Regions from separate parts of the Agromyces neolithicus genome, predicted to be linked through region 2. Evidence: predicted binding sites of a transcription regulator. Region 2 holds the regulator's gene; the other holds the start of a gene.
The links. The regulator HrcA, encoded in region 2, represses chaperone genes, less so after heat shock. The targets are predictions, from matches to a motif close to TTNGCACTCGNNNNNNNCGAGTGCNAA.
Positions count from the first base shown of each region.

Region 1: a site for HrcA is predicted at 10,016-10,042, ahead of groES (co-chaperone GroES). Genes of this name have one in related genera too.

Region 1 covers NZ_BAAANJ010000006.1:190,075-204,827, forward strand. The annotation lists gene ABD164_RS09690 (MalY/PatB family protein) at 1-511, shown strand, start outside; gene guaB (IMP dehydrogenase) at 695-2,197, opposite strand; gene ABD164_RS09700 (branched-chain amino acid ABC transporter permease) at 2,550-3,815, shown strand; gene ABD164_RS09705 (branched-chain amino acid ABC transporter permease) at 3,827-4,807, shown strand; gene ABD164_RS09710 (ABC transporter ATP-binding protein) at 4,797-5,705, shown strand; gene ABD164_RS09715 (ABC transporter ATP-binding protein) at 5,692-6,465, shown strand; gene ABD164_RS09720 (ABC transporter substrate-binding protein) at 6,921-8,225, opposite strand; gene rarD (EamA family transporter RarD) at 8,491-9,447, opposite strand; gene groES (co-chaperone GroES) at 9,626-9,922, opposite strand; gene ABD164_RS09735 (class I SAM-dependent methyltransferase) at 10,106-11,293, shown strand; gene ABD164_RS09740 (DUF4190 domain-containing protein) at 11,345-11,839, opposite strand; gene ABD164_RS09745 (DUF4190 domain-containing protein) at 11,857-12,552, opposite strand; gene ABD164_RS09750 (DUF4190 domain-containing protein) at 12,599-13,084, opposite strand; gene tsaD (tRNA (adenosine(37)-N6)-threonylcarbamoyltransferase complex transferase subunit TsaD) at 13,233-14,288, opposite strand; gene rimI (ribosomal protein S18-alanine N-acetyltransferase) at 14,285-14,753, opposite strand, start outside.
Region 2 covers NZ_BAAANJ010000007.1:119,218-133,970, reverse strand. The annotation lists gene dnaJ (molecular chaperone DnaJ) at 1-843, opposite strand, end outside; gene hrcA (heat-inducible transcriptional repressor HrcA) at 900-1,922, opposite strand; gene ABD164_RS10900 (DUF4870 domain-containing protein) at 2,116-2,496, shown strand; gene ABD164_RS10895 (DUF4870 domain-containing protein) at 2,598-3,026, shown strand; gene hemW (radical SAM family heme chaperone HemW) at 3,019-4,257, opposite strand; gene ABD164_RS10885 (DUF1990 domain-containing protein) at 4,260-4,901, opposite strand; gene lepA (translation elongation factor 4) at 4,908-6,767, opposite strand; gene ABD164_RS10875 (sensor histidine kinase) at 6,849-8,081, shown strand; gene ABD164_RS10870 (response regulator) at 8,078-8,701, shown strand; gene ABD164_RS10865 (alpha/beta fold hydrolase) at 8,705-9,505, shown strand; gene rpsT (30S ribosomal protein S20) at 9,624-9,884, shown strand; gene holA (DNA polymerase III subunit delta) at 10,129-11,154, opposite strand; gene ABD164_RS10850 (ComEC/Rec2 family competence protein) at 11,179-13,533, opposite strand; gene ABD164_RS10845 (ComEA family DNA-binding protein) at 13,533-14,219, opposite strand; gene leuS (leucine--tRNA ligase) at 14,329-14,753, opposite strand, start outside.

The DNA of each region.
Region 1 (14,753 bases), on a different contig from region 2:
GGCGCGCGAGCACGGTGTCGCCATCACCTCGGCATCGAAGTCGTTCAACATCCCGGGGCTCAAGTCCGCGCTCATCGTCACCGCGAGCGAGCGGGGCGACCGCGTGCGTGCGGCACTGCCGTACGAGGTCGAGTGGCGCATGGGCCAGTTCGGGGCGATCGCCTCGATCGCCGCGTTCACCAAGGGCGGCCACTGGCTCGACGGCGTGCTCGGCAGCCTCGACGACAACCGGCGCCTGCTCGCCGACCTCATCACCGACGAACTGCCGGGTGTGCGCTACCGCATGCCCGACGCGACCTACCTCGCCTGGCTCGACCTGTCGGCACTGGGCTGGGGCGACGACCCCGCGGCGTACGCCCTCGAGCACTCGAAGGTCGCGCTCGGCATCGGAACCGCGTTCGGATCGTCGGTCGGCCGAGGACACGTGCGGCTGAACTTCGCCTGCACGCCAGAGGTGCTCGACGAGGCGATCACCCGGCTCGCGGAGGCACGGGTCTCGTCGGTCGAGTAGGCGCGCAGCGCCGTATCGAGACGAGCGTCTCGAAACCCGTCGGTCGAGTAGGCGCGCAGCGCCGTATCGAGACCAGCGTCTCGAAACCCGCCGGTCGAGTAGGCGTGCAGCGCCGTATCGAGACCTCGTTCGCGGCTGGGTCTCGATACGCTCGCTTCGCTCGCTACTCGACCGACGGACGCGCTATCTGGTGTAGTTCGGCGCCTCGACGACGATCTGCACGTCGTGCGGGTGCGACTCTTTCAGCCCGGCCGGGGTGATGCGCACGAAGCGGCCCTTCGCCTTCAGTTCGGCGACGGTGCGAGCACCGACGTAGAACATCGACTGGCGCAGCCCGCCGATGAGCTGGTACGCGACCGCCGAGAGGGGGCCGCGATAGGGCACCTGCCCCTCGATGCCCTCGGGGATGAGCTTGTCGTCGGATGGGACATCGGCCTGGAAGTATCGGTCTTTCGAGTACGACGTCTTCTGTCCGCGCGTCTGCAGGGCGCCCAGCGACCCCATGCCGCGGTAGGCCTTGAACTGCTTGCCGTTCTGGAAGACGAGCTCGCCGGGGCTCTCAGCAGTGCCGGCGAGCAGGGAGCCGAGCATGACCGTGTCGGCGCCGGCGACGAGCGCCTTCGCGATGTCGCCCGAGTACTGCAGGCCGCCGTCGGCGATGAGCGGCACTCCGGCCGGCTTGGTGGCCTTGGATGCCTCGTACACGGCCGTGATCTGCGGCACGCCCACGCCGGCCACGACACGGGTTGTGCAGATCGAGCCGGGACCCACGCCGACCTTGACGGCATCGGCGCCCGCGTCGACGAGTGCCTTCGCGCCCTCGTACGTCGCGACGTTGCCGCCGATGACGTCGATGTGGGCGAACGTGGGGTCGGCCTTCAGTCGGCGGATGACGTCGAGCACGCCGGCCGATTCGCCGTTGGCGGTGTCGACCACGAGCACGTCGACGCCGGCGTCGCGCAGTGCCTCGGCACGCTCCCAGGCGTCGCCGAAGAAGCCCATGGCCGCACCGACCCGCAGGCGCCCCTCAGCGTCTTTGGTGGCATTCGGGTACTGCTCGGACTTGTCGAAGTCCTTCACCGTGATGAGGCCCGTGAGGTGGCCCTCGTCGTCGACGAGGGGAAGCTTCTCGATCTTGTGCTCGGCGAAGATGGCGAGCGCCTCGTCGGGGTTCATGCCGACCCGCCCGGTGATGAGGGGCATCTTGGTCATGACCTCGCTGACCTTCGTGGTGGCCTTCTCGAACTCGGCGACGAATCGCATGTCGCGGTTCGAGATGATGCCGACGAGCTTTCCGTCGTCGTCGATCACGGGCAGGCCACTCACGCGGTAGGTCGCGCACAGCGCGTCGACGTCGGCGACCGATGCGTCGGGCGTCGTCGTGACGGGGTTCGAGACCATGCCCGACTCGCTGCGCTTGACCCGGTCGACCATGTCGGCCTGGTCGGCGATCGAGAGATTGCGGTGCAGGATGCCGATGCCCCCCTGGCGCGCCATCGCGACCGCCATGCGGGTCTCGGTGACCGTGTCCATGGCGGCCGACAGGAGCGGCGTCGCGACCTGGATGCGACGGGTGAGCTGCGAAGCCGTCTCTGCTTCACTCGGGATCACGTCGGTGTGACCTGGCAGGAGGAGGACGTCGTCGTATGTGAGTCCCGTGAATCCGAACGGATCTGCCTGATCCATGACTTCCCTTCGTGTCGTGCGCAGTCGGTGGCGCGCCCAGCTGTGGCGTGCTCGAGGCGAAATGCGGGTGCATCAATGTTAAGCGAGTTTGCGCCGCGGGCATTCCCCGGATAACAATCGAGGGCTGATTGCGCTCAGGTACGAAACACATGAGACATAATCGGCACGTACTGTCGACGATGTTGTCGACAGTAAGGACCGGTCCCGAAGGTCCACCAGACCTTCGGAACCCCTTGGAGGTGCAGTGGAACCCACGCAAGCAGTCGTCCGACGGTCACCCGGGAGGTGGCTCATACTCCTCGGAATCCTGTTGTCCGCACTCACCCTGTCCGGCATCGCAGCGTCCCCTGCGATGGCGGAGGAAGTGAGTACGGCATCAGCGACCGAAGAGCCCGCAGCGACCGAAGAGCCCGCAGCGACCGACGCGCCCGCGGAGGAGGACTTCGAGTTCCACTTCCGCGGCAACGTGCAGTACAACAGCGAGCCGCTCGAAGGCGTGCGCATCCAACTCGAGGGCAACGGCTTCGAAGCCGAGACCGAGACCGATGCCGACGGTCGCTGGGAGATCGGCGTGCCCGAGAAGGCCACCTATGAGGTGACGCTCGATGAAGACACCTTGCCCGAGGGGGTCGTCGTCGCCGATGGCGGCGCGACCCGAGAGGCTGAATTCGGCCTCACGCGCAACGCCTCGGTCAACTTCTTCCTCGGAGAAGGCGAGCGGGTCACGGTCAGTTTCTGGGACCAGTTCCTGCAACGCGCCGTGAACGGCCTGAACTTCGGGCTCCTGCTCGCGCTCGCCGCCATCGGCCTTTCGCTCATCTTCGGCACGACCGGACTGTCGAACTTCGCGCACGCCGAGCTGATCACGTTCGGCGCCCTGATGACCTTGACCTTCGGAAACACCCTGGGCGTGCCGATCTGGCTCGCCATCATCATCGCGGTGTTGCTGAGCGGCGTGCTCGGGTGGGTGCTCGATGCGGGCATCTGGAAGCCGCTGCGCAAGAAGGGCATCGGCGTCATCCAGCTGATGATCGTCAGCATCGGCCTTTCGCTCGCATTGCGGTACCTCTTCCAGTTCTTCTACGGCGGGCAGACGCAACAGCTCGTGGGCGCGACCGGTGTCGCCAGGTTCTCGATCGGGCCGATCTCGCTCAGCTGGATCGACCTCGCGAGCATGCTGGTCAGCATCGTCGTGCTGTTGGCCGTCGCCTTCTTCCTGGTGCGCACCCGCATCGGCAAGGCGACGCGAGCCGTCGCCGACAACCCCAGTCTCGCCTCGGCGAGCGGCATCGACGTGAACTTCGTCATCCGCATCGTCTGGGTGCTCGGAGCGGCGTTGGCCGGTCTGTCGGGCATCCTCTGGGCGTACTTCCGCCCCGGCGTCAGCTGGGACATGGGCTTCCAGATCCTGCTGCTCATCTTCGCCGCGGTCGTCCTCGGCGGCCTCGGCACCGCATTCGGCGCGCTCGTCGGCGCCGTCATCGTCGGTCTCTTCGTCGAACTGTCGACGCTGTGGCTGCCGAGCGATATGAAGTACGTCGGCGCACTGGTGATCATGGTCGTCGTGCTGCTGTTCCGGCCTCAGGGAATCCTGGGTCGTCGAGAGAGAATCGGATAGGAGGCCCGCACATGGATTGGGGAGCAATCTTCGGAAATGCGGCCGTCGAGCTGATCAGCCCGACCACCGCCGCGTACGCACTCGCCGCGCTGGGTCTTGCGATCCACTTCGGCTTCACGGGCCTGCTGAACTTCGGCCAGGCGGGATTCATGCTGCTCGGCGCCTACGGGTACGCCATCCCGGCCCTCAAGCTGGGCTGGCCCTTCTGGGCCTGCGTGCTCACGGCTCTCGCCGCATCGGTGATCTTCGCGCTCATCCTCGGTATTCCGACGCTGCGGTTGCGCGCCGACTACCTCGCGATCGTGACGATCGCCGCGGCCGAGGTGCTGCGGCTCATCTTCACGACGAACGAGTTCGACGCGGTGACGGGTTCTGCGAATGGCCTCTCGGGCTTCCAGACCGACCTGCTGGCGCTGAATCCGTTCCCAGAGGGCCGCTATGGCTTCGGGCCGTTCGTGTTCGACAACCGGGTCTGGTTCTTCCTCGTGATCGCGTGGATCGTCGTCGCGATCGCCGCCGTCTTCACCTGGCTCATCATGCGCAGCCCGTGGGGCCGCGTCGTCAAGGGCATCCGTGAAGACGAAGACGCGGTGCGCTCGCTCGGCAAGAACGTGTACTCGTACAAGATCCAGAGCCTCGTGCTCGGTGGTCTCCTCGGCACCCTGGCCGGCATACTCTTCGTACTGCCGCGAGCGGTCGTGCCGTCGTACTTCCAGCCGACGCTGACCTTCTTCATCTACGCCATCCTGCTGCTGGGTGGCGCCGCCACCATCCTCGGGCCCATCGTCGGTTCGATCGTCTTCTGGGTGCTGCTGTCGTTCTTCTCGGGATTCGTCTCCCGTGCGGTCGAGGCCGGGTGGCTTCCGTTCATGTCGCAGGTGCAGGCCGGCCAGCTGCGGTTCATCCTCGTGGGGGTCGCGATCATGTTGATCGTGGTGTTCATGCCACAAGGCATCCTCGGAAACAGGAAGGATCTTGCTTTTGTCAAGTGAAACCACCTCCTCCCGGCCAGTGAAGACCACCGGCCTGCACGTCGGCGACGCGGTGCCCGGAGCGAAGAAGCACGACCCGATCCTCATCGCCGACAGCGTCAAGCGCACGTTCGGCGGCCTGACCGCGGTCGACATCGAGCACGTCGAGATCCCCCGTGGCGCGATCACGGCCCTCATCGGGCCCAACGGTGCGGGCAAGACGACGTTCTTCAACCTGCTCACGGGCTTCGACAAGCCCGACACCGGCACCTGGTCGTTCGACGGTCGCTCGCTCGCCCACGTACCGGCCTACCGGGTCGCGCGCATGGGACTCATCCGTACCTTCCAGCTCACGAAATCCCTCGCGCTGCTGTCGGTCATGGAGAACATGAAGCTCGGCGCGAAGAACCAGGTGGGCGAGAACCTGTTCCGCTCGCTCATCCCCGCGATCTGGCGAAAGCAAGATGCTGAGATCGAAGCCAAGGCCATGGACCTGCTGACCCGGTTCAAGCTCGACGCCAAGAAGGACGACTACGCGGCGAGCATGTCGGGCGGGCAGCGCAAGCTGCTCGAGATGGCGCGAGCGCTCATGAGCGACCCGACCCTCGTGATGCTCGATGAGCCGATGGCGGGGGTGAATCCCGCACTCAAGCAGTCGCTGCTCGATCACATCCTCGACCTCAAGGCCTCCGGCATGACCGTGCTCTTCGTCGAGCACGACATGCACATGGTGCGGCACATCGCCGACTGGGTCATCGTCATGGCCGAGGGCAAGGTCGTCGCCGAAGGCGACCCGTACACGGTGATGGAAGACCCCGCCGTCGTCGACGCCTACCTCGGCGCGCACCACGACACCGATCTGGGTACCGACGCCGAGCACGTCGAAGCACTGAAGGAGCTCATCGATGACGAACAGTAGTCCAGCACCCGCCGTCGCCGAGCCGCCCGCCGCCGACCTCGTGGTCGAGGTGCGGAATGTGGTCGCCGGGTACCTTCCCGGAGTGAACATCCTCAATGGATGCTCGTTGAAAGCCGCGCAAGGTGAGCTCATCGGCATCATCGGCCCGAACGGCGCCGGCAAGTCGACGCTGCTCAAGTCGATCTTCGGGCTCGTCAAGGTTCGCGAAGGCGGAATCTACCTTCACGGCGACGAGATCACGAACCTCAAGGCCAACAAGCTCGTCGGCCAGGGTGTCGGTTTCGTCCCCCAGACAGAGAACGTGTTTCCCTCGCTCACCATTCAAGAGAACCTCGAGATGGGCCTCTACCAGAAGCCGAAGGGCCTCAAGGAACGCCTCGAGTTCGTGACCGAGATCTTCCCCGAACTCGGCAAGCGGCTCACGCAGCGGGCCGGCTCACTTTCGGGCGGCGAACGTCAGATGGTGGCCATGTCGCGCGCGCTGATGATGGGTCCGCACGTGTTGCTGCTCGACGAGCCATCGGCCGGTCTCTCGCCGGTTCGTCAAGACGAGGCGTTCATGCGCGTCAAAGAGATCAACCGCGCCGGCGTCACGACCATCATGGTCGAGCAGAATGCCCGCCGCTGCTTGCAGATCTGCGACCGCGGGTACGTGCTCGACCAGGGTCGCGACGCCTACCATGGCACCGGCCGTGAGCTCCTGAACGATCCCAAGGTGATCGGGCTCTACCTCGGCACACTCGGCCAAGACGACGAGTAGGTCGAAGACACGAAGGGGGCGGACCGCTACGGCGGTCCGCCCCTTCGTCGTTGCGCTCGGGGTACCTCGAGAGTGCAGTCACCGCCCCCTCAGCGGCGCGGAGAGCACTCTTGATGGGGCCGACAGAGCGCTCCCACACTCCCCACACCCATTACGGGCCGAGAGTGCAGTCGCTCCGCCCTTCAGAGGCCCGGAGTGCACTCTCGACAATTGGGCGGTGTGAGGCAACAACACTGGCAGCTTGGCGTCACCCGCGCCCGACGGCGTTGGCGCAGCGCCCTCCGCCCGGGCCCCTCGCGCCCTGCCACCCGCCGCATCCGCAACGCGCGCAGCACCCGCCGCCGCCCGGGACGCCACCCGCACCGCGGCGTGCACCACCCGCAGGCGCCCGCCGCTCGGACACACGAAAGCGGGGCCCCGGCTGACGCCGGGACCCCGCTCACTCACTCAGCGGATCAGCCGTCGCCGATGCGCGAGTAGGTGTTGTCGTCGGCGAACTGGAAGATGCCGATGGTCGCCTCGGTCGGGTCGCCATTCTCGTCGAAGGTGATCGGACCCGAGGGGCCGTCGTAGTCGATCTGCTGGCCCTCGGCGAGCAGCGCGACACCTTCTTCGAAGCTGGTGACCTTCTCACCATCGCCCGAACCGCCCGAGACCTGACGCAGGTACTTCGAGATCTCGGCACCATCGGTGCTGTTGGCCGCGTAGGCCGCGAGCGCGATGAGCGTGACCGCGTCGTACGACTCAGCCGCGTAGCTGTAGTCGGTCAGCGCGGGGTCGACCGTGAGGAGGCGGTCGGTGAAGTCACCGAGCGTGCCCACGTCGAGACCGGGGAGGGTTCCCTTCGCGCCGGTGATGAGGCCGGGTGCGAAGTCGGCGCTGTAGTCGAAGAGGTTTCCGTCGACGAAGTACAACTTGTCACCGGGGAAGCCCGAGCCGACGAGCGCCGGGGTGATGATCTTCGACTGGTCGAACGTGATCAGTGCGATCGCGTCGGGGTTGGCGGCGGTCACTTCGGCGATCTGCGCGTCGAAGCTCGAGTCGCCCTCGTTGAAGAGCGCCTCTGCCACGACCTCGCCACCGGCCGCCTCGAACGCGGTCTTCGTGAACTCCTGCAGGCCGGTGCCGTACGCATCGTTCAGCACGATCATGCCGAGCGTTGCGTTGCCGTCTTCGGCGATCAGGTTGCCGAGCACCTCGCCCTGCAGCACGTCGGACGGAGCCGTGCGCCAGTACAGGCCGTTGTCGTCGTACGTGGTGAAGTCGGCAGAGGTGTTCGCCGGCGAGAACTGGACGACGCCGGCCGCGACGATCTGGTCGATGACCGTCTTCGAGACACCCGACGAGGCCGCGCCGATGATGGCCGAGACGTCCTGCGAGAGCAGGTCGGTCACCGAAACGGTGGCGATGTCGGTGGTGGTGTCACCCGAGTCACGGAACTGGATCTCGACAGCGAGGCCGGAGTCAGCGGCGTTGACGTCGTCGGCGCCGAGCTGCACACCGGCTTCCTCGGGCGGGCCGAGGAACGCGAGCGTACCACTCTGCGGGAGGATCGTTCCGAGGTTGAGCGCGAGGTCGCGCTCACCTTCGGCGATGGGCAGGGCGTCGCCGGCGTCACCAGTCGGTTCTTCCGATTCGGCCGGCGGCGTGCCGCCCTGGGCGCACGCAGAGAGGATGAGGGTGCTGACGCCGGCGATGGCGATACCCGTCCAGACTGCGCGAGCCGAGCGCTTGGCCGAGGCCTTCGCGAATACGCTCATGTTGCTCCTTGGGACTGAAGGAAATTGGTACACAATGCAGCGCCGTATTGACGCCGTTGTTCGACAGTATTCCGGGCGTTGGGCGGAAACAAGACGCCCCGGTCACAACCGTGTAACACCGCCGGAATCGTTACCTTCCCGACATTCAACCCCCGCTACGACGCAGGGAATCGTCGCAAATCGCGTTCGGCACGCGCGGATCGCGCATCGAGGCATTCGCCGTGCCGTGCCCGGAACGGAGTTGCTCGCGGACGCGATCCGCGGCTCAGACGGGCTCGACGACGACTCGACGCGAGGCACGCACGCCACGCAGCAGGTCGACCGTCAGCACGATGAGCGCGAGCCAGACGAGACCGAAGCCCACCCATCGCTCGGGCGGCATCGGCTCCTGCAGGACGAGCACGCCCACGAGGAACTGGATGAACGGGGCGAAGTACTGGATGAACCCCATGTAGATGAGCGGAAGCCGGCGCGACGCCGCGGCGAACAGCAGCAGCGGAACGGCGGTCACCGCGCCGGCCGAGACGAGCAGCACCGTGTGCCATGCGCCGGCGGTGCCGATGGTGAGCCCCGTGGTCATGCCGACGAACACGAGCTGCACGATCGCGAGGGGGGCGAGCCAAGCGGTCTCGAGGGTGAGCCCCGACACCGCATCGACCTTCGGCCCCACTCGCTTCTTGATGAGGCCGTAGAAACCGAACGAGAACGCCAGCACGAGGGCGATCCAGGGCAGCTGTCCGTAGCCGACGGCCAGCACGATGACGGCGACGATCGAGATGCCCACGGCGACCCATTGCGTCGCATTCAGCCGCTCACGAAGCACGACGACCCCGAGCAGCACCGTGACGATCGGGTTGATGAAGTACCCCAGTGCGGCCTCGACCACCTGGCCGTTGAGCGTCGCATAGACGTAGGTCTGCCAGTTCACGAAGATGAGCAGCCCGGCGAGCCCCATGGTGAGCACGACCCGGCGGTCGCGCAGGAGCGCCGCGAACGGCCGCCATGCCCGCGTCACCGCGATGAGCAACCCGCAGAACACCAGCGAGAACAGCACCCGCCACGCGACGATCTCGAACGGGCCGGTGGGCTCGAGGGCGATGAAGTAGATGGGCAGGATGCCCCAGAGCCCGTAGGCCGCGATGGCGAAGCCGAGACCCGAGCGGCTGAGTCCTCGGACGTGCTTCACCGATGAATCGGTCGCGGGCTCGGGGCGAGATGACATCAGCACAGATTACGCCAGCCCGCCGCCCGAAGGCGTACTGCACGCCTGCCGTTCGTCGTCGACTTCGGGTCACGGGCGTGCACGATGCGGGTGACGGATGTCGCGACATCCCGTACCCGCAAACGACGAAGCCCGGGCACCCTCACGGGCGCCCGGGCTTCGAGTCGGATCGTGTCGCTCAGCGAACGACGACGGCGAGCACGTCGCGCGCGGAGAGGACCAGCAGGTCGTCACCGCCGAACTTGACCTCGGTGCCGCCGTACTTCGAGTAGATCACCTTGTCGCCGACAGCGACGTCGAGCGGAACGCGGTTGCCGTTGTCGTCGATGCGGCCGGGGCCCACGGCAACAACCTCGCCCTCTTGGGGCTTCTCTTTCGCAGTGTCGGGGATGACCAGACCGGAAGCGGTGGTCTGCTCGGCCTCGACCTGCTTGATGACGATGCGATCCTCGAGCGGCTTGATGGAAACCGACACGGTTGACCCCTTTTCTCAATGAAGGAACTGTCTTGACGAAGACTTGGTTTAGCAGCCTCACGGTGAGAGTGCTAAGGCGAGTCTATTCGCGATTTGGCACTCGTGCAACGTGAGTGCCAGCCCTTCGGCCGGCTCGAGGACCGCCAGACGAACTCCCGCCCGGCCGGGTGCTAGCGTGGCCGGGTGGATCGCGCCGAGCTCGTCGAGCTGCTCTCGCCCGAGGGGCTGCGGCTGCTCGACGGCCTGCCCGAGTGGGACGCGAAGGCCGACATCGTCAAGACCGTCGCCGAACTGCGCAAGCAGGGCCACCCACCCGGGCTCGTCGCGACGGTGCTCAGCCAGGCGAAGCTGCGGCACCGTGCTCAGGCGAAGTTCGGTCCGTTCGCGTCGCGCATGCTGTTCACCGAGCCGGGGCTCGAGCAGGCGACACGCCTTCAGGTCGCGGCCCTGCACGCCGGGCGATTCGCGCGCGCGGGCGTCGGGCACGTCGCCGACCTCGGCTGCGGCATCGGCGGCGACGCCCTTGCGATGGCGGCCATCGACCTCGAGGTCACCGCAGCCGAGGCCGACGAGGTCACCGCGGCGATCGCCGCGTACAACCTCACCCCGTTCCCGCGGGTGCGCGTGCTGCACCAACGCGCCGAGCAGGTCGCGCTCGGCGGCATCGGGGGCGCCTGGCTCGATCCGGCCCGGCGCACGACCACGGGCGGCACGACCACGAGAATCGCCGATGCCGCCGCATACTCGCCCGGTCTCGACTTCGCGTTCGGGCTGGCCGATCGAATGGCCGTCGGCGTGAAGCTCGGCCCCGGCACCGACCGCGACGTGATCCCGGCGGGCGCAGAGGCGCAGTGGGTCTCGGTCGACGGCGACGTCGTCGAGCTCGGCGTGTGGTTCGGCCCGGTCGCACGGCCCGGAATCGGTCGTGCCGCCCTCGTCATCCGCGGCGACTCCGCGAACGAGCTCACCGCGCCCGCCGACTCCGACGACGCGCCGGTCGGCCCGCTCGGCGACTACCTGTACGAGCCCGACGGGGCGATCATCCGCGCCCGCCTCATCGGCGATCTCGCGCGTGCCAACGGGGCGTGGATGCTGAGCGCCGGCATCGCCTACCTGACCGCCGACACGGCGTTCGACTCGCCGTTCGCGCGCGGGTTCCGCATCGTCGAGCGGCTTCCGGCCGAAGAGCGCCAGCTTCGCCAGGCGTTGCAGGCACGCGGCATCGGCACGCTCGAGATCAAGAAGCGTGGCGTCGACGTCGATCCGGCTGCACTGCGCACACGGCTGAAGCTGCGCGGCGCCGAGCGCGCCACGCTCGTGCTCACGCGCGAGCAGGGCCGACATGTCGCGCTGCTCGTCGAGCGGCTGTAGCGGCGAGCGCCGCAGCGGCGGCACCGCCCTCGCGCTCGGGCCCGGCCGACCTCAGTTGGGCAGCGCGCCGAACACGATGGCGTAGTAGCCGATCCACACGGCCGAGAACACGAGCCCCGTGAGACCGGTGCCGATGCCGACGAACGACAGTGTGCGACCACCGGCCTCGCGACGCAGGCCGAGCACCCCGAAGACGATCGCGGCGATCGAGAGCGGCAGCATCCACCCGACGAAGAGCGAGGCCACCGCGCCGATCGTGCCGGCGACCGCGGCCACCCAGCTGAACGCGCGTCGTTGGGTCTGCACTTCGGCGGCCTCGACCAGGTCACCGCCGGGGCGGTGCACGACGAGCAGCTGACCGGTCGAGATCTTCTCGAGCTGCCCGGTGTCGAACGGCACGTCGAACTCGCGGACGGCCGGATTCGCGCGCAGGGTCGGCTCGGCCGGAGCGTCGGCGACGGGCGGCAGGGATGCTCCCGGCTCGCCCCCCTCGACGCTCCGGTCGGGCTCCAGGTCGTCGGGTGAGTTCGACTCGCGGTCGGTCATGCGTTGCGCTCGGGTCGTCAGTACGAGGACGCGCCCACGGTGCTGGCGCCGAACAGGAGGCCCCACAGGATGAACGACAGCAGCGCGATGCCGAGCCCGACGAAGCCGAGCACGAGGCCGGTGAGCCACATGCCCTTGGCCGCGGGCTCTTTGCGCTTGCCGATGAAGCCGAGCACGACGGCGGCACCCGGGATGAACAACTGCATGAAGCCGCCCACGAAGGGGATGAAGACGACGAACGAGCCGACGACGCCCACGATTCCTGCGATGAGCGAGATGAGGCTGTACACCGGAGTGGGCTTGCTCGGCGTCGTGCCGTAGGCGGGCGCGACGTAACCGGGCGTGCCGTAGCCGGTCTGCGCCCCAGCCAGGGGCGCGCCGTATGCAGGTGCCGCCGCAGCGGCAGGCGCCCCGTAGGCCGGCGGAGCAGGAGGCGGAGGTGTCGCGGCACCGTAGCTCGGCGGCTCGGGAGCCGCGGGCGGAGCCGGCGGGGCGGGCGGTTCGGGTGCGGCCGGCGGCTCGGGCGCCGACGGCACCTCGGGCGCGGGCGGCACGTCGGGCAGCGACGCGGACTCCGCCGCGGCCGACACGTCGGCTGCAGACGCGGAATCGACGGCGCCCGTCGCCTCTGCTGGCTCGGGCACGTCGATGCCCTCGGGCACGTCGCCCTCGGCAGGGTTCTCGGGCAGGTCGGGGTTCTTCGGATCGCTCATCAACGGGCTCTGCTCTCGGTGGTCGTGTGCGAGTTCAGCGTCGCGCTCAGTTGACGTAGAGGTTCGGGTTGGCGGCGATCGTCGCGATGATGGCGAAGAACACGATCGTGCCGATGATCGCGAGGACGATGCCGACGTAGCCGATGATGAGCCCGGCGACGGCCATGCCACGGCCTTGTTCACCCGTCTTCTTGATCTGGCTCAGCCCGATGTGGCCGCAGATGACACCGGCGATGGATCCGATGAACGGGAGGATGACGAACGCCGAGATCGACGCGATGAGCGAGACGATCGCGAGGACGTTGGTCTTCGCGGGGGCACCGGCGGGCTGGCCGTAGCCGGGTGCTGCCTCGCCGTAGGCGGGCGCTGCGGGCGCGCTGTACGCGGGGGCGGCGGGAGCGACCGGCGGCGTGCTGGCCGGCGGAGCGGGCGGCGTGCTGGCCGGCGGAGCGGGCGGCGTGCTCGCCGGCGGAGCCGGCGGCACGGGCGGGATTCCGCCTGCGGGCTGCTCGGGAAGATTCGGATCAGTCACTGTGGTCCCCTTGGTGCGCTGTGTGGGCGAGGCCGCCGGACGGCGGATCGCTGGGCGCGGCGATGCCGCGACACCTCGTGATACGCCTTCACACTATCGCGCGGCGCCCACCCTGCACAGGGACCGCGCCATGCCGGCGCGCTCCACGTCAGGCGACGCGGATCTCGGTCACGGGAAGCGTGGAGTCGGCGCCGAACCCGAGGCCCGACGGCGCATGTCCGGCCATCACCAGTTGCGACGCGAGCGCGGCGATCATCGCGCCGTTGTCGGTACAGAGCGACAGGGGCGGTACGCGCAAGGCGATGCCCGCGGCATCCGTTCGCGCCTCGGCGACCTCGCGCAGCCGCGCGTTCGCGATGACGCCCCCGCCGAGCAGCAGGCGCGGCACGCCGAGGTCGGTGCACGCGGCGACGGCCTTCGTGACGAGCACATCGACGACCGCCTCACGGAAACTCGCGGCCACGTCGGCCAGCGGCACCGGCTCGCCGGCGGCCTCGCGCCCCTCGACCCATCGCGCGACCGCCGTCTTCAGTCCCGAGAAGCTGAAGTCGTAGCGGTGCGCCGCCTGGTCTTTGGGCTGGGTCAGTCCACGCGGGAACCGGATCGCATTCGGATCGCCGCCGATCGCCGCCCGGTCGATCTCGGGGCCGCCGGGGTAGGGCAGGCCGAGCAGCCGCGCGACCTTGTCGAACGCCTCGCCCGCCGCATCGTCGACGGTCTCGCCGAGCAGCTCGACGTCGCTGACGAGATCGCGCACGAGCAGCAGCGAGGTGTGCCCGCCCGAGACCAGCAGTGCGACCGTCGGGGTCTCGAGCGGGTCGGCGGTGTCGAGCAGGTCGGCGCCGACGTGGCCGACGAGGTGGTTGACGGCGTAGATCGGCACGTCGAGCGAGAGCGCGAGCGCCTTCGCGGCGCCGACGCCCACCATGAGCGCGCCGGCGAGCCCGGGACCACTCGTGACGGCGACGGCGTCGAGGTCGTCGAGCGAGACGGATGCCTCGGCGAGCGCCGCCCGGATCGTCGGCCCGAGCGCCTCGAGGTGCGCCCGCGCGGCGACCTCGGGCACGACCCCGCCGTAGCGCGCGTGCTCGTCCATGGACGAGGCGATGGTGTTGGCGAGCAGCGTCGTGCCGCGCACGATGCCGATGCCCGTCTCATCGCACGAGGTCTCGATGCCGAGGATGAGCGGTTCGGTGCGGTTCATCGGGCGTCCTCGGGCGACGTACTGCCCGCTGCGGGTGCGTCGGCGGGACGCGCGACGGCCGGCTTCACGGTCAGCCGCATCAGCACGGCGTCGACGCCCCGCCGGTAGTACCTCGGCCGCACGCCGATCTGCTCGAAGCCGAGCGAGTCGTACAGCGATCGCGCGATGGGGTTGTCGGCCCGCACCTCGAGGAAGAGTTCGGCGATGTGCCGGCGCCGCGCCGCGGTGATGAGCGCGTGCATGAGGCCCCGCCCCAGGCCGAGCCCCCGACTCGCGGGGGCGACGGCGATGGTCTGGATGTCGCCCTGCTCGCTGCCCGACGGCGCGAGCAGGCCCGCGTATCCGAGCAGGGCCGGACCGGGCGCATCGGTCGCCGCATCACCCGCCGTGATCGGCTCGTCGACCGCGACGAGGTAGTAGCCGTGCGGGCTCTCGATCTCGCGCCGCATCGCCTCTTCGGGCCAG
Region 2 (14,753 bases):
GCCGTCGAGCGCGGGGATCGTCGCCGTCGTGCCGAGCACCGCGTCGGTCATGGCGACCTCGAGCGTCGCGAGCAGGTCGTCGCCGTTGCGGCTGAACACCTCGTGGTTCTTGACCTTGATCTCGAGGTAGAGGTCGCCGTTCGGGCCACCTGCGGGGCCCGCCTCGCCGGAGCCCGGCATCTGCAGGCGCACGCCCGTGTCGACGCCTGCGGGGATGTCGACGGGGACCGTGCGGCGTGCGCGCACGCGGCCTTGGCCCTGGCATGTGATGCACGGGGTGGCGATGATGGTGCCGTAGCCGCGGCAGGTGCCGCACGGGGTCGAGGTCATGACGTTGCCGAGCAGTGATCGCACCGAGCGCTGGATCGAGCCCGTGCCGCGGCAGATGTCGCAGGTCACCGGTGAGGTGCCGGGCTGGCAGCACGAACCCTGGCAGGTGTCGCACCGCACCGCGGTGTCGACCTCGATGTCGCGGTGCGTGCCGAAGATCACCTCGTCGAGGCCGACCTCGACCCGGATGAGCGCGTCTTGGCCTCGCTCGCGACGCGACTTCGGGCCGCGGGTCTGCTGCCCTGCTCCGAAGAACGTCTCGAAGATGTCGCCGAACCCGCCGAACCCCTGGCCGCCGAACCCGCCCTGGCCTCCGCCGAGGTCGTACTGCTGGCGCTGCTTCGCGTCGGAGAGCACGTCGTAGGCGTGCGTGACCTCTTTGAAGCGCTCGGATGCCTCGGCCCCCGGATTCACGTCGGGGTGGAGTTCGCGGGCGAGGCGACGGTACGCCTTCTTGATCTCGTCGGGGGTGGCGTCGCGTGAGACGCCGAGGACCTCGTAGTGGTCGGCCACGGAGGGCTTGTCCTTTCGGTTGCCGGATGCCGGTCGGGTTGCGACGGGCGGCTGAGTCAGCTCTCGCCGAGGGTGCGGGAGAGGTAGCGGGCCACGGCGCGTACCGCGGCCATGCTGTTCGAGTAGTCCATGCGTGTGGGGCCGACGATGCCCAGTCGCGAGATGTCGCGCCCCGGGATCTCGAAGGCGCTCGACACGATCGAGGTCTCGCCGAGGCCGAACGCGGCGTTCTCGCGCCCGATGCGCACGGCGACCGCATGCTCGTCGGTCGCCATCTCGCCGAAGAGCTTCAGCAGCACGACCTGCTCTTCGATGGCCTCGATGACGCCGAGGATCGATCCGGCGAAGTCCTGCTCGGTGCGCACGAGGTTGGCGGCACCCGCGACGACCAGACGGTCGGTGCGCTGCACCTGCGCCTGCTCGGCGAGCGTGGCCGCGAGGGTGTGCAGCAGTGCGGCGTGCCGGCGGTCGGCCGCGTCGATCTCACCCGAGAGCAATGCCACGGCGTCGATCATGGTCGAGCCGGTGACCAGGTCGTTCAGCCGGATGCGCAGCTCGGCGAGCGTCTCGTCGTCGACGGGATGGTCGAGCTCGGCGAGTCGCTGTTCGACCTGGCCGGAGTCGGCGATGAGGATGCACAGCACGCGGGTCGGAGCGAGCGAGACGAGTTCGACGTGTCGCACCCGGGCGCTCGAGAAGGTCGGGTACTGCACGACGGCGAGTTGCTTGGTGAGCTGGGCGATCAGCCGCACGGTGCGTGCGAGCAGTTCGTCGAGGTCGCTGGATTCGCCGAGGAACGTCTCGATGGCGTGCCGCTGCGCCGCGGTGAGCGGGCGCACGTCGGTGAGCCGGTCGACGAACACCCGGTAGCCCTTGTCGGTGGGGATTCGACCTGACGAGGTGTGGGGCGCTGCGATGAGCTCTTCTTCCTCGAGCAGCGCCATGTCGTTGCGGATGGTCGCTGCGGAGACGCCGAACGCGTGTCGTTCGACGATCGTCTTCGAGCCGACCGGCTCCCGCGACGCGACGTAGTCCTGCACAATGGCGCGGAGCACTGCGAGGCTGCGTTCGGAGACCATGTCCCTCGCTTCCCGTGCCGCGCTTAGCACTCGACTTGACTGACTGCTAATCATATCGTGACAACTCTCGGTATCGGCCGTTGCCACCCGAGAGTCGGCGACGCTAGCGTATGCATGATCCGCGAGTCTCGCTGCCCTCCCCGTTCACGGCAGCTGCGGTTCATTCGAGAACCCCTCCCCGAAAGGCACGAACATGACCGACCCGAATGCCCAGAACCCCGACGCCGGTCGCCCGCCCGCCGCAGGCGCCCCCCTCTCTCATGAACAAGACGTGCAGTGGGGCTCGTTCGCCCACCTCGGCGGTGTGCTCGGTTTTCTGCCGTCGCTGATCATCTGGCTCGTGTTCAAGGACCGCGGTTCGTTCACCGACACCGAGGCGAAAGAGGCGCTCAACTTCCAGATCACGATCGCGTTCGGCTACGTGCTCTCGTTCATCCTGCTCTTCGTCGCCATCGGCGCGCTGCTGTGGTGGGCGTTCTGGATCGTCAGCGTCGTGTTCTCGATCATCGCGTTCCTGCGCGCGAAAGACGGCAACCACTACCGCTACCCCTTCGCGATCCGCCTCATCAAGTAGTCCGCTCCGGCCGCGCCCCGGGATTCCATCGCCGGGCGCGGCCGTCTGTGCCAGCATGAAGTCAACAGCTCGCCCACGGGCGACGACACCAAGGAGCCATCATGTCCGACGCACCTCCTCCTCCCCCGCCGCCGCAGGATCCGAATCAGCCGCCGCAGAACCCCTACCAGCAGCAGCCGCAGAATCCCTACCAGCAGCCGCAGCAGCTGAGCCCGGCCGATGAGAAGCTCTGGGCCACGCTCATCAATGTGGGCGGCATCTTCTTCTACTTCGTGCCGGCCCTCATCGGCTACCTGCTCCTGAAAGACAAGGGGCCGTTCGTGCGGGCGCACACCGCGACCGCGTTGAACTTCCAGATCACGATCGCCATCGCACTCGTGGTGAGCTACGCGCTGATCGCCGTCTTCATCGGCATCCTGCTCGTGATCGCGGTCGAGGTCGTCAAGATCGTCTTCAGCATCATCGCCGCGGTCAAGGCCAACCAGGGCCAGCCCTACACCTACCCGCTCTCGATCAAGTTCGTCAGCTGACGGTCGAGCCGTCGAGTAGGCGCCGCACCACGGCGTCGGCGAGCAGCCGCCCTTTTCGCGTGAGCACCAACTCACCCGAGAGGGCGGCTTTCGCGTCGACGAGCTCGTCGGCGATCAGGCCCGCCACGGCGTGACGCCCGCCCGCGTGCAGCGATTCGACGGCGATGCCCTCGCGAATGCGGGTGAGCAGCAGCACGCGCTCGATCTCGCGGGTCGGCGCATCGAGCACCTCGCGACCGACCGCGGGTGAGATTCCCGCCGACACGCGCTCGGCGTACGCCGAGGGGTGCTTGGCGTTCCACCAGCGCACGCCGCCCACATGGCTGTGTGCCCCCGGGCCGACACCCCACCAGTCATCGCCCCGCCAGTAGCCGAGGTTGTGGCGAGAGCGATGCGAAGCGTCGGTCGCCCAGTTGCTGACCTCGTACCACTCGAACCCGGCCCCGGCCAGCAGGTCGTCGGCCAGCTCGTACATGTCGGCCTCGAGATCGTCCGACGGCGTGGCCAGCTCGCCGCGCCGGATCTGCCGCGCGAGCTTCGTGCCCTCCTCGACGATCAGCGCGTACGCGCTCAGGTGATCGGGCCGCTGCGCGATGGCGTGCTCGACGCTGCGCTGCCAGTCGTCGAGCGACTCGCCCGGCGTGCCGTAGATGAGGTCGAGGCTCACGTCGAGTCCGGCGTCGCGCGCCCACCCGACGACGAGTGGCACGCGCTCGGGGTCGTGCGTGCGGTCGAGTGCCGCGAGCACGTGCGGCACAGCCGACTGCATGCCGAATGAGACTCGGGTGAATCCGCCCGCTGCGAGCTGAACGAGGTCTTCAGGGCCGACCGAATCGGGGTTCGCCTCGGTGGTGACCTCGGCGCCCTCGGCGAGGCCGAACTCGTCACGTACCGAACCGAGCATCGCGACCAGGTCTGATGCCGGCAGCAGTGTGGGCGTGCCGCCGCCGAAGAAGACCGTCTGCACCGGTCGCGACGGCACGCCCGATGCCTCGAGCATGCGGCGGGACATCCGCACCTCGCTGATCGCCTGGCCCGCGTAGTCGGACTGACGTGCACCGCGCAGCTCGTCGGACGTGTACGTGTTGAAGTCGCAGTACCCGCAGCGCACGCGACAGAACGGCACATGCAGGTACACGCCGAACGCGCGATGCTGCGCGCCGTCGGCGGCCGACGCGGGGAGCAGGCCGTCGGCGGGCGCCGGCTCACCGAGCGGCAGCGCGGATGCCACTGCTACGCGCCGCCCGCAGGGTGCAGGGCGCGGAGCTCGACGCGCGTGAGCTCGCGCCGCTTGCGACGCCGACCGGGAGCGACGATGCCGCCCCGAGTGCTCAGTATCGATCGGATGGTGAGCCAGACCGTGTCGTCGTCGCGGTGTTCCAGAATGAAGGACTCCTCACCGCTTTCGGGGCCATCGGCGGTCGTGCCGTAGGCGAAGCCGATGCGTTTGGGCTCGTCGATCACATAGACGACGAGCACGGGCGTCTTGACGGTGCCGAACCGACGCTTGCGCTGCAGGGTCGCGGTCATACCCGCGGTGATGAACTGTGTGCCGTCGGTGCCGTAGCGCACCTCGGCGCGCGGCTCGGGCTGCTCGGTGAGCGGTGTGCCGTCGGGCGCGTAGACGATGCCGGGGTACTGCGCCCCGGTGCCCTCAGAGACGTCGTGCACGGTGAAGCCCGCGCCGCGCTGGATGCCCCAGGTCATGAGCGACTCGGCTGCGCGCTCGAAGCGCTCGGCGCCCGAGCCCAGACGCACCGCGTCTTCGGCGGGTCGATAGCCCGCGGGCGGGTACCGCAGGAAGTCGGGGTCGAGCGTCGCGCCGATCGCCCCGTAGGTGACCGACTGGTCGGTGAATGTGCTTCGTCGGGTCATCCGAACCTACTTCTTCTTCGCTTCCTTGCCCTCGGTGTCGCCCGAGAGCGCCGCGATGAACGCCTCTTGGGGCACCTCGACGCGGCCCACCATCTTCATGCGCTTCTTGCCCTCCTTCTGCTTCTCGAGCAGCTTGCGCTTTCGGCTGATGTCACCGCCGTAGCACTTGGCGAGCACATCCTTGCGCATCGCGCGGATCGACTCGCGAGCGATGATGCGCGCACCGATGGCGGCCTGGATGGGCACCTCGAACTGCTGGCGCGGGATGAGCTCGCGAAGACGCCCGGTCATGAGCACGCCGTACGCATAGGCCTTCTCGCGATGCACGATCGCGCTGAAGGCGTCGACCTGCTCGCCCTGCAGCAGGATGTCGACCTTCACGAGATCGGCGGCCTGATCGCCCGTCGGCTCGTAGTCGAGGCTCGCGTATCCGGCGGTCTTCGACTTCAGCTGGTCGAAGAAATCGAACACGATCTCGCCGAGGGGCATGTTGTAGCGGATCTCGACGCGGTCTTCACCGAGGTACTCCATGCCGAGCAGCGTGCCGCGCCGCGACTGGCAGAGTTCCATGATCGTGCCCACGTAGTCTTTCGGCGCGAGGATCGCTGCGCGCACCATGGGCTCGCGCACCTCGGCGATCTTCGCCCCGGTCGGGAACTCGCTCGGGTTGGTGACCGTGACGGTCTTCTTGTCTTCGGTCGTGACCTCATAGACCACCGACGGTGCGGTGTTGATGATGTCGAGCCCGAACTCACGGCGCAGGCGCTCGGTGACGATCTCGAGGTGCAGGAGGCCGAGGAATCCGGCGCGGAACCCGAAGCCGAGGGCGACCGAGGTCTCGGGCTCGTACACGAGCGCGGCGTCGGAGAGCTTCAGCTTGTCGAGCGCCTCGCGAAGCTCGGGATAGTCGCTGCCGTCGATCGGGTAGAGGCCCGAGAACACCATCGGCAGCGGCTCGGTATAGCCGGCGAGCGGCTCGGTCGCCGACTTCGCCGCAGTCGTCACGGTGTCGCCGACCTTCGACTGGCGCACGTCTTTCACACCGGTGATGAGGTAGCCGACCTCGCCGACGCCCAGCCCCTTCGTGGGTTGGGGCTCGGGCGCACTGACGCCGATCTCGAGGATCTCGTGCGTCGCCTTCGTCGACATCATCTGAATGCGCTCGCGAGGATTCAGCTTTCCGTCGATCATTCGCACGTAGGTGACGACGCCGCGATAACTGTCGTACACCGAGTCGAAGATCATGGCACGCGGCGGGGCATCGGCGTTGCCGACGGGTGCCGGGATGCGCTCGACGACCCGATCGAGCAGTTCTTCGACGCCGACGCCGGTCTTTCCCGAGACCTTCAGCACGTCGTCGGGCGAGCCGCCGATGAGGTCGGCGAGCTCGCGCGCGTATTTCTCGGGCTCGGCCGCAGGCAGGTCGATCTTGTTCAGCACCGGAATGATCTCGAGGTCGTTCTCGAGTGCGAGGTAGAGGTTCGCGAGCGTCTGCGCCTCGATGCCCTGCGCCGCGTCGACGAGCAGGATCGCTCCCTCGCACGCCGCGAGCGACCGCGAGACCTCGTAGCTGAAGTCGACGTGCCCCGGGGTGTCGATCATGTTGAGCGCGTACGAGGTGTCGCCGAGCTGCCACGGCATGCGTACGGCCTGGCTCTTGATGGTGATGCCGCGCTCACGTTCGATGTCCATGCGGTCGAGGTACTGCGCCCGCATGTCGCGGTCACTCACCACGCCCGTGATGCCGAGCATGCGGTCGGCGAGGGTCGACTTGCCGTGGTCGATGTGCGCGATGATGCAGAAGTTGCGGATCAGCGCGGGGTCGGTGGCGGCGGGCACCGGCGGGTTTACGGCTCGTGGGGACATCCTGACGATTCTCCCATGAGTTGCGTTCCGACTTTCGACGGATGCCTCGCGCGAAGCGCCCCGGCTACGCTCGGAGGCATCATGACCGTCATCGAGCCCTTCGACGAGCGCATCGCCGCATCTGCCCTGCGCCCCGTGTTCACGGCGCTGCGGCTCGGGCTGCACCTGCTCGTCGTCGGGCTCACGCTCTTCGTGGTCGTTCGTGCGCTGCTCGCCGACGACCCTGCCGAGGTGGCGATCACCGTGCTTGCCGTCGCGTTCCTCGCCTGTTACGGCGCCGGCATTGCGGCGGCCCGCCGGCACCTTCCCACGTGGGCGCGCGTGGTGTGGCTCGTCGTGCTGCTCGGGCTGTGGGTCGGCCTGTCGGCCCTCACCCCCGATGCCGCGTTCCTCGCGTTCCCCCTGTTCTTCCTCGAACTGCAGGTGCTCGCCGCCCCTATCGCGGTGCCGCTCGTCGTCGTCACGTTCGGGCTCTCGGTGTGGGGCACTGCGACGCACCTCGGGCTCGAGGTCGGCGCCATTCTGGGGCCGCTGATCAGCGCGGGCGTGGCGATCGTCATCGGCCTCGGCTACCGTGCGATGTCGCAGGAGACCCACGAACGCCAGTCGCTCATCCTCGACCTCGTCGCTACACGCGAAGAGCTGGCGACGGCCAGCCGTGAAGCCGGCACCCGAGCCGAACGCGAGCGCCTCGCCCGCGAGATCCACGACACGGTGGCCCAGGGTCTCTCGAGCATCCAGATGCTGCTGCACGCGGCCGAGCGCGACGTGACCGACGATCAGGTGCGCGAGAAGCTCCGGCTCGCGCGCGAGACCGCCGCCGAGAACCTGAGCGAAACGCGGCGGTTCATCCGCGAGCTCACTCCCCCGGCGCTCGACGCGCAGACGCTGCCCGCAGCCCTCAGCCGCCTCGCGCGCGCCACGACCACGCAGGCTGAGCAGGCCGCGTCGCCCGTGCGGGTCGACTTCGTGGTCAGCGGCGACGCCGTCATGCTGCCGATGGCCACCGACGCCGCGTTGCTGCGCATCGCCCAGGGGGCGCTCGCGAACGTGCTGCAGCACGCCGACGCGACCGTGGCGTCGCTGACACTCAGCTATCTGGGCGACGAGGTCGCCCTCGACGTCGTCGACGACGGGGTCGGGTTCGATCCCGCGGGCACCGCGGCGCGCGCCGCAGTCGACACCGGGTTCGGCGACTTCGGGCTCCGGGCGATCCGGCGGCGGGCTGAGCAACTCGGCGGCACGCTCGAGCTCGAGACCGCGCCGGGCGAGGGCACGGCGCTATCGGTGCGCATTCCGGTGGTGGCGCCGTGATCCGGCTGCTCCTCACCGACGACCACCCGGTCGTGCGCGCCGGCATCCGAGCCCTGCTCGAGAGCGAGTCCGACCTCGAAGTCGTCGCCGAGGCCGCCACCGCCGAAGACGCCGTTCGCCTCGCACTGACCGCCGATGTCGACCTCGTGCTCATGGACCTTCAGTTCCCCGGGGCACTACAGGGCGCCGAGGCGACCCGGCGCATCCGCTCACAGCCCGGCGCGCCGCGCGTGCTCGTGCTCACCAACTACGACACCGACGCCGACATCCTCGGCGCGATCGAAGCCGGCGCGAGCGGATACCTGCTCAAGGATGCCCCGCCGGCCGACCTCATCGCCGCCGTGCGCGCCTCGGCCATCGGTGAGTCGGCGCTTGCGCCGGGCGTCTCGTCGCGGCTCGATGCCTCGCGCACCTCGAACGAACGCCTCACCGCCCGCGAGGCCGAAGTGCTCTCGCTCGTCGCCGAGGGCCGCACCAACCGCGACATCGGGCGTGCGCTGTTCCTCAGCGAGGCGACGGTCAAGTCGCATCTCGTGCACATCTTCACCAAGCTCGGCGTCGGTTCGCGCACTGCCGCGGTCGCGAGGGCCCGCGAACTGGGCGCGATCAGGGCGGGTTGACGCATGCTCCGCGCCCGCGTCGTCCTCGTGCACGGCCTGCGCACCTCGGCGACGATGTGGCGCAGGCAGGTGACCGGTCTCGCCCGGCACGACATCGACGTGGTCGCGATCGACCTGCCCGGGCACGGCGTACACCTGGGCGAGCCGTTCACGGTCGAGGCAGCGATGCACGAGATCGATCGGGCGCTGAATCCCGACGACCCCGAGCCCGGAGCGGTGGCACCCGGTGGCAGGTCGACTCCTGCGGTGCCGCGGCTGCTCGTCGGGCTGAGCCTCGGCGGCTACCTCGCGATCGAGTTCGCGGCGAGGCATCCGAATCGCGTCGACGGCCTCGTGGCGGCATCGTGCGGCACCCGGCCGCGCGGAATCGGACTCACGGCGTACCAGCAGCTGGCCGCACTCATCGGGCGCCTCCCCGACAAGGGGCGCGGCATGAACGACGCTGTGGCGCGTCTGTTCCTCTCTGCCGATGCCGTCGACGACGTGCTGGCCGGCGGAGTCGCGCTCGACGTGATGGGCCCGGTACTGCGAGCGGTCGAGCAGTTCGAACCCGAAGCCTCGCTCGCGTCGCTCGACATTCCGGTCTGGTTCGTCAACGGGCAGTTCGATCACTTCCGCACCGAAGAGCGGCGGCTCCTGAAGGCGACCCGCGATGGCCGGCTCGTCATCATCCCCGGGGCGACGCACCTCGTCAGCCTCACCCGCCCCGACCACTTCACCGCGGTCGTCGTCGGCGCGGTCGCCGAACTCGACCGCCGCTGGGCGGCACGTCGCCGCGCACGCTTTGGCACCGCCGCGACGTAGCTGGTATCGTTGCCTGTTGGCTTACGTGTGGGTCCCACCCCGCACGATCGCCGGGCGCGGGCCCCTCTACCCCGCGACGGCACATCCGGTACCCCACACGAAACGAAAGACGAACCACGTGGCAAACATCAAGTCGCAGATCAAGCGCATCCGCACCAACCGCAAGGCCGAAGAGCGCAACAAGGCCGTGAAGAGCCAGCTCAAGACGGTCGTCCGCGCCGCGCGCGAGGCCATCGCCGCCGGTGACAAGCAGAAGGCGACCGAGGCGGTGCGCGTCGCGTCGCGCAAGCTCGACAAGGCCGTGTCGAAGGGTGTCATCCACCAGAACCAGGCCGCGAACCGCAAGTCGGCCATCGCGAAGCAGGCCGCAGCGCTCTGACGCCAGCCTGAACCAGCTCGACGGCCCCGCACTTCGGTGCGGGGCCGTCGTCGTCGGTGCGGGCGGCCCGTCCGTATGCGCCGAGAGTGCACTCGGCGCCCGGCGTTGGGCACCTGCCCGCTCGAATCCCGACTTCTCCGCGGCCCCCCGTCCCTTCGCCCAGAGTGCACTCCGCGCCCCCGAGAGGGCGCGATGCGCACACTCGACAGCGGCAACCGCGGCTCGGGGCAGTGCCGAGCCGCCCCTACGCGCGGCCGCGAGCCGCGATGACGCCGATGAGCCGCTCGAGCGCGAACACCGGATCGCGCTCGGCGCCCTTGACCGCCGCATCGGCCGCAGCGAGCGCCTCGATCGCAACGCCGAGACCGGCGTCGGTCCAGCCTGCGAGATCGCGCCGAGCGCGGTCGACCTGCCACGGTGCGAGACCGAGCGACGACGCGACCTGCGGCCCTCCGCCGCGCGCACCCGACACCTTGGCCATCGTGCGCACCTTCATGGCGAATGCCGCGACCATCGGCACCGGGTCGGCGCCGCTGTCGAGGGCGTGCCGCAGGGCGATGAGCGCCTCGCCGTATCGGCCGGCGATCGCCGCGTCGGCGACGGCGAACGCGTTGGTCTCGACCTGCCCGCCGTAGTACTTCGCAACGACGGCCTCGGAGATGTCGCCGGGGCTGTCGGCGATGAGCTGCCGGCACGCCGCCGAGAGTTCGCGCAGGTCGTCGCTGAACGCCGCGACCAGCGCACGCAGCGCGCCCGGGCTGATCTTGCGGCCCGCGGCACGGAACTCGGCGACCGCGAAGTCTTGCTTGTCGGAATCGCGCTTGAGTTCGGCGCAGACGATCTCAATGCCGCCACCGGTGCCCGCGCGGATCGCGTCGAGCAGCTTCTTGCCCCGCTGCCCGCCACGATGGCGCAGCACGAGGGTGGTGGCCTCGGCGGTCTGCTCGAGGTAGTCGAGCGCGTCGAGCAGGAAGTCATCGCTCGACTTCTCGACGGCGCTCACCCGGATGAGCCGCGGCTCGCCGAACAGCGACGGGCTCGCGAGCGTCATGAGCTCGCCGCGCCGGTAGCCGTCGGCCTCGAGATCGCTCACCTCGAGCGAGGGGTCTTCGGCGCGGAGGAAATCGCGCAGCATCGTGATGGCACGCTCGGCCAGCACGTCTTCGGCACCGGTGACGAGCACGATGGGGGCCGGCCGCACCGCGTTCCACGCCAACTGCGGGATCGCCGTCTTCGACCGCGCCGAAGCCTGTGCTGTGCGTGCTGCCATCCGTGCCTCCTGTCTGCGTCAAGTCTAGGGTCGGGCACCGACGCGATCGTCGGCGCGCTCGGTCCAGAGCGTGAACCCGTCGTCGGCGGCCGTGAGCAGCGCTGTGCCCGTTCGATCGGTTCGCACCGCGGCGGTTCCGGTGCGCGCGAGCAGGTCGAGCAGGCGGTCGGTCGGATGCCCGTACCCGTTCTCTGCGCCCACCCCGATGATGCCCACCGGAGCCTGCAGTTGCGCATAGAGCTCTTCGCTCTGGTCGGCCGACCCGTGATGGGCGACCTTGACGACATCCACGGCACCGATGGGCGCCGCCGCGAGGAGGCGCCGCTGGGCCCCTTCGCCGAGGTCGCCGAGGAAGATGCCGCGGTAGTCGGGCGTCTCGACGTCGAGCACGACACTGGCGTCGTTGCCGGGCGGGGCGCCCGGCTTCGGCCAGAGCACCCGCCACCGCGCATCACCCAGCAGCCCTCGATCTCCTGCGGTCACCTCGACGGCGCGTGCTCCGCCGGCGACGAGAGGGTCGCGTGCGCGGCTCGATCGCTCGTCGTCGAGCGGACCGTGGACCACCGTGTCGACGCGGCCGACGACCGCGGATGTGCCGCCCGCGTGGTCGGCGTCCCAGTGCGTGAGCACGAGCAGGTCGATGTGGTCGACCGCCAGAAAGTCGAGGCACCGGCGCAGCGCCGCCGGATCCGGCCCGGTGTCGATGAGCGCCGTGGCACCGCCCGAGCGGAGCAGCACCGCGTCGCCCTGGCCGATGTCGCATGCCGCGATCGTCCACGACCCGGGTCGCAGCGCCCTGCCGAGCGTCGGGGCGCCGAGGCTGATGCCGACCGGAAGGGCGACGGCGATCAGCAGCACCGCGATCGCGGCGGCACGAATCCGCGGCCTCGGCGTGCGATCGAGCACCAGCCAGAGCGCGAGCGCGGTGCACGCGACGAGCAGCGCCGCGCCCGCGGCATCTGGAATCCAGGGCAGCCGCCCGAACGGCAGGGCGGCTGCGGCGTGCGCGACGAGCGCGATCCAGCTCGCGGGCACCCATGCGATCTGGAGGAACGCGAAGCCGACCGACGGCAGCAGGGGCAGCAGCAGGCAGCCGACCAGGCCCGCGATCGTGCCGACCGGCGCGGCGGGGGCAGCGAGCAGGTTCGCGGGGACGCCGTAGAGCGAGAGGGCCGGGTCGAGCAGGATGAGCACCGGCTGGCAGGCGAGCTGAGCCGCGAGCGGTACTCCCAGAACGATCGCGAGCGGCGTGGGCATCACCCGCGCCATGGCCTTCGCCAACGGTCCGGCCAGCAGCAGCAGTCCGGCGGTGGCGCAGACCGAGAGCGCGAAGCCGTAGTCGCGCGCGTACCACGGGTCGACGCAGAGCAGGGCGATCACCGCGACCGCGAGCGCGGAGACACCCCCGTGAGGTCGACCCGACGCGAGCGCGATGAGCACGACGACCGCCATCGCGCCCGCCCGCACCACGCTGGACTCGGGCGTCACCAGCACGATGAACCCGACGAGTGCCACAAGCGCCACTCCGACGCGTGTGCCGCGCCCGAGGCCGGCGGCCGCTGCGAGGGCGAACGCTGCGGCGGTGACGATCGCACAATTGGCGCCTGAGACGGCGGTCAGGTGGCTGAGCGAGCTCGCCTTCATGGCGTCGTCGAGCGGGGCCCCGACGGCGCTCGTGTCGCCGATCGCGAGCCCGGGCACGAGCGCTCCTCCGTCGCCGCCGAGGGATGCCGCGGCGTCGCCGAAACCCGCACGCAGGGCCCCGCTCCACGCGAGCCAGAACGGCGGCGCGGCATCGTGGACGTCGTCTGCGACGCGCAGCCGGAATGCCGACGCCTCGGCCGCGGGCAGCCTTGCGGCGTTCGCCTCGAACGACAACGTCGTGCCCAGCTGCAGCCGCGAAGGTGCGAGATCGACGGTCACGGTGATGGGGACCGCGCCGACCCGGGCCCCGTCGACTGCGATGACTCTTCCCTCGACCCGTTGCGGCAGGTCGGCCGCGCCCGCGTCGCTCCCGTCGAACCAGGGCACCGACATCGCCTGCGGGGCACCCGTGAGTTCGACGACCACGCTCACCGTGGAACCGCTCGACGCCGCTTCGGCGAGGGGTGACCGGTCGCGCGCGTCGAGCGCAGCACCGGCTGATGTCGCCACCACCCCGGTCGCCGCGAGTGCGACCAGCACGGCCGCACACCACCGCATCGCGACGTGCGCCGCACGCACCCGCAGCACGACGAGCATCACGAGCACCGCCAACGCAGATGCCCAGACGCCCATGACCGCCGGCCATGTCGCGATGCCGGCATCGGGTGCCGCGACGACGAGCCAGGCGCCCGCCCAGGCCGCGACCGCCGGGATGGCGAGCCGCAGGTCGGGCATCACGGTGCCACCTTGTCGGCGAGCCCTGCGAACACCGCGTCGCCGATGCCCGCGACGTCGAGCAGCTGTTCGGCGCTGGTGAAGGGGCCGTTCGCCTCACGCCAGTCGATGATTCGCTGCGCGAGTGCGGGCCCGATGCGTGGCAGCGTGTCGAACTCGGCGACATCAGCCGTATTGAGGTGCACGAGCCCGTCGGCGACGGTGCCCGTGTTCGAACCGTCGGCGGCGGTCGCCCCCGGTGGTGGAACGGCGCCGACCACGGGAACGACCAGCTGCTCGCCGTCGACCACCGGTCGTGCGAGGTTCACCCCGGCGGGGTCGGCCTCGGGCGTGAGCCCGCCGGCCGCGGCCACGGCGTCGACCACACGCGCCCCGGCCTCGAGCTCGACGAGCCCCGGTCGAGACACCGCGCCGAGCACGTGGACGAGTACCGGCGCGCCGGAGACCGCGCCTTCGACCGCTTCGCCCTCGGCGCCTGCTGCGCCACCGACCTCACCGGTGACCGCCCCGCCGATCGTGCCCTGCGCGCCGCCGCCCGTCGCGGTGAACGAGAGCACGGCGGCGACGGCGACGGCGCCGATGAACAGCGCCACCGCCGCTCCGACCGTGACGCGGAGTCGCGGCGACGCTCGTCTGGAGCCTGGGTCGAGTGCCCCCAGCGGATCGGGGCCGGGGGCTGCGGGCATACCCGCACGCTAGGCGCGGCAACGATCACCGAGGTGTCGGGTCACCCGACCTGTCGATCGTTCACCCCGGTGCGGCCTCTGTCGAGGACGAGTGGCCCCGACGACCCGCTCATCTGCGGGTGGCGATGTTCACCAGACGGGGCGCGCGAACGATGACGTTCACGATCTCGCGTTCGCCGACCGACCGCGACACGGCTTCTGACGCCCGGGCCAGCGACTCGAGCTCGTCGGGCGAGATCTTCGGCGAGACCTCGAGCCGCTCGCGCACCTTGCCGTCGACCTGCACGATGGCCGTGACCGACTCCTCGACGAGGAGCGCGGGGTCGGCCTTGCGCCACGTGACGAGCGCGATGCTCGGCTCGTAGCCGAGTCGTTGCCACATGTCTTCGGCGGTGTACGGCGCGAACAGGTCGAGGACCATGGCCGTGACCTCTGCGGCTTCGCGCACAGCCGCATCGCCCGCGCCGGCGCCCGAATCGATCGTCTTGCGCGTCGCATTGACGAGTTCCATGAGGCGGGCGACGACGACGTTGA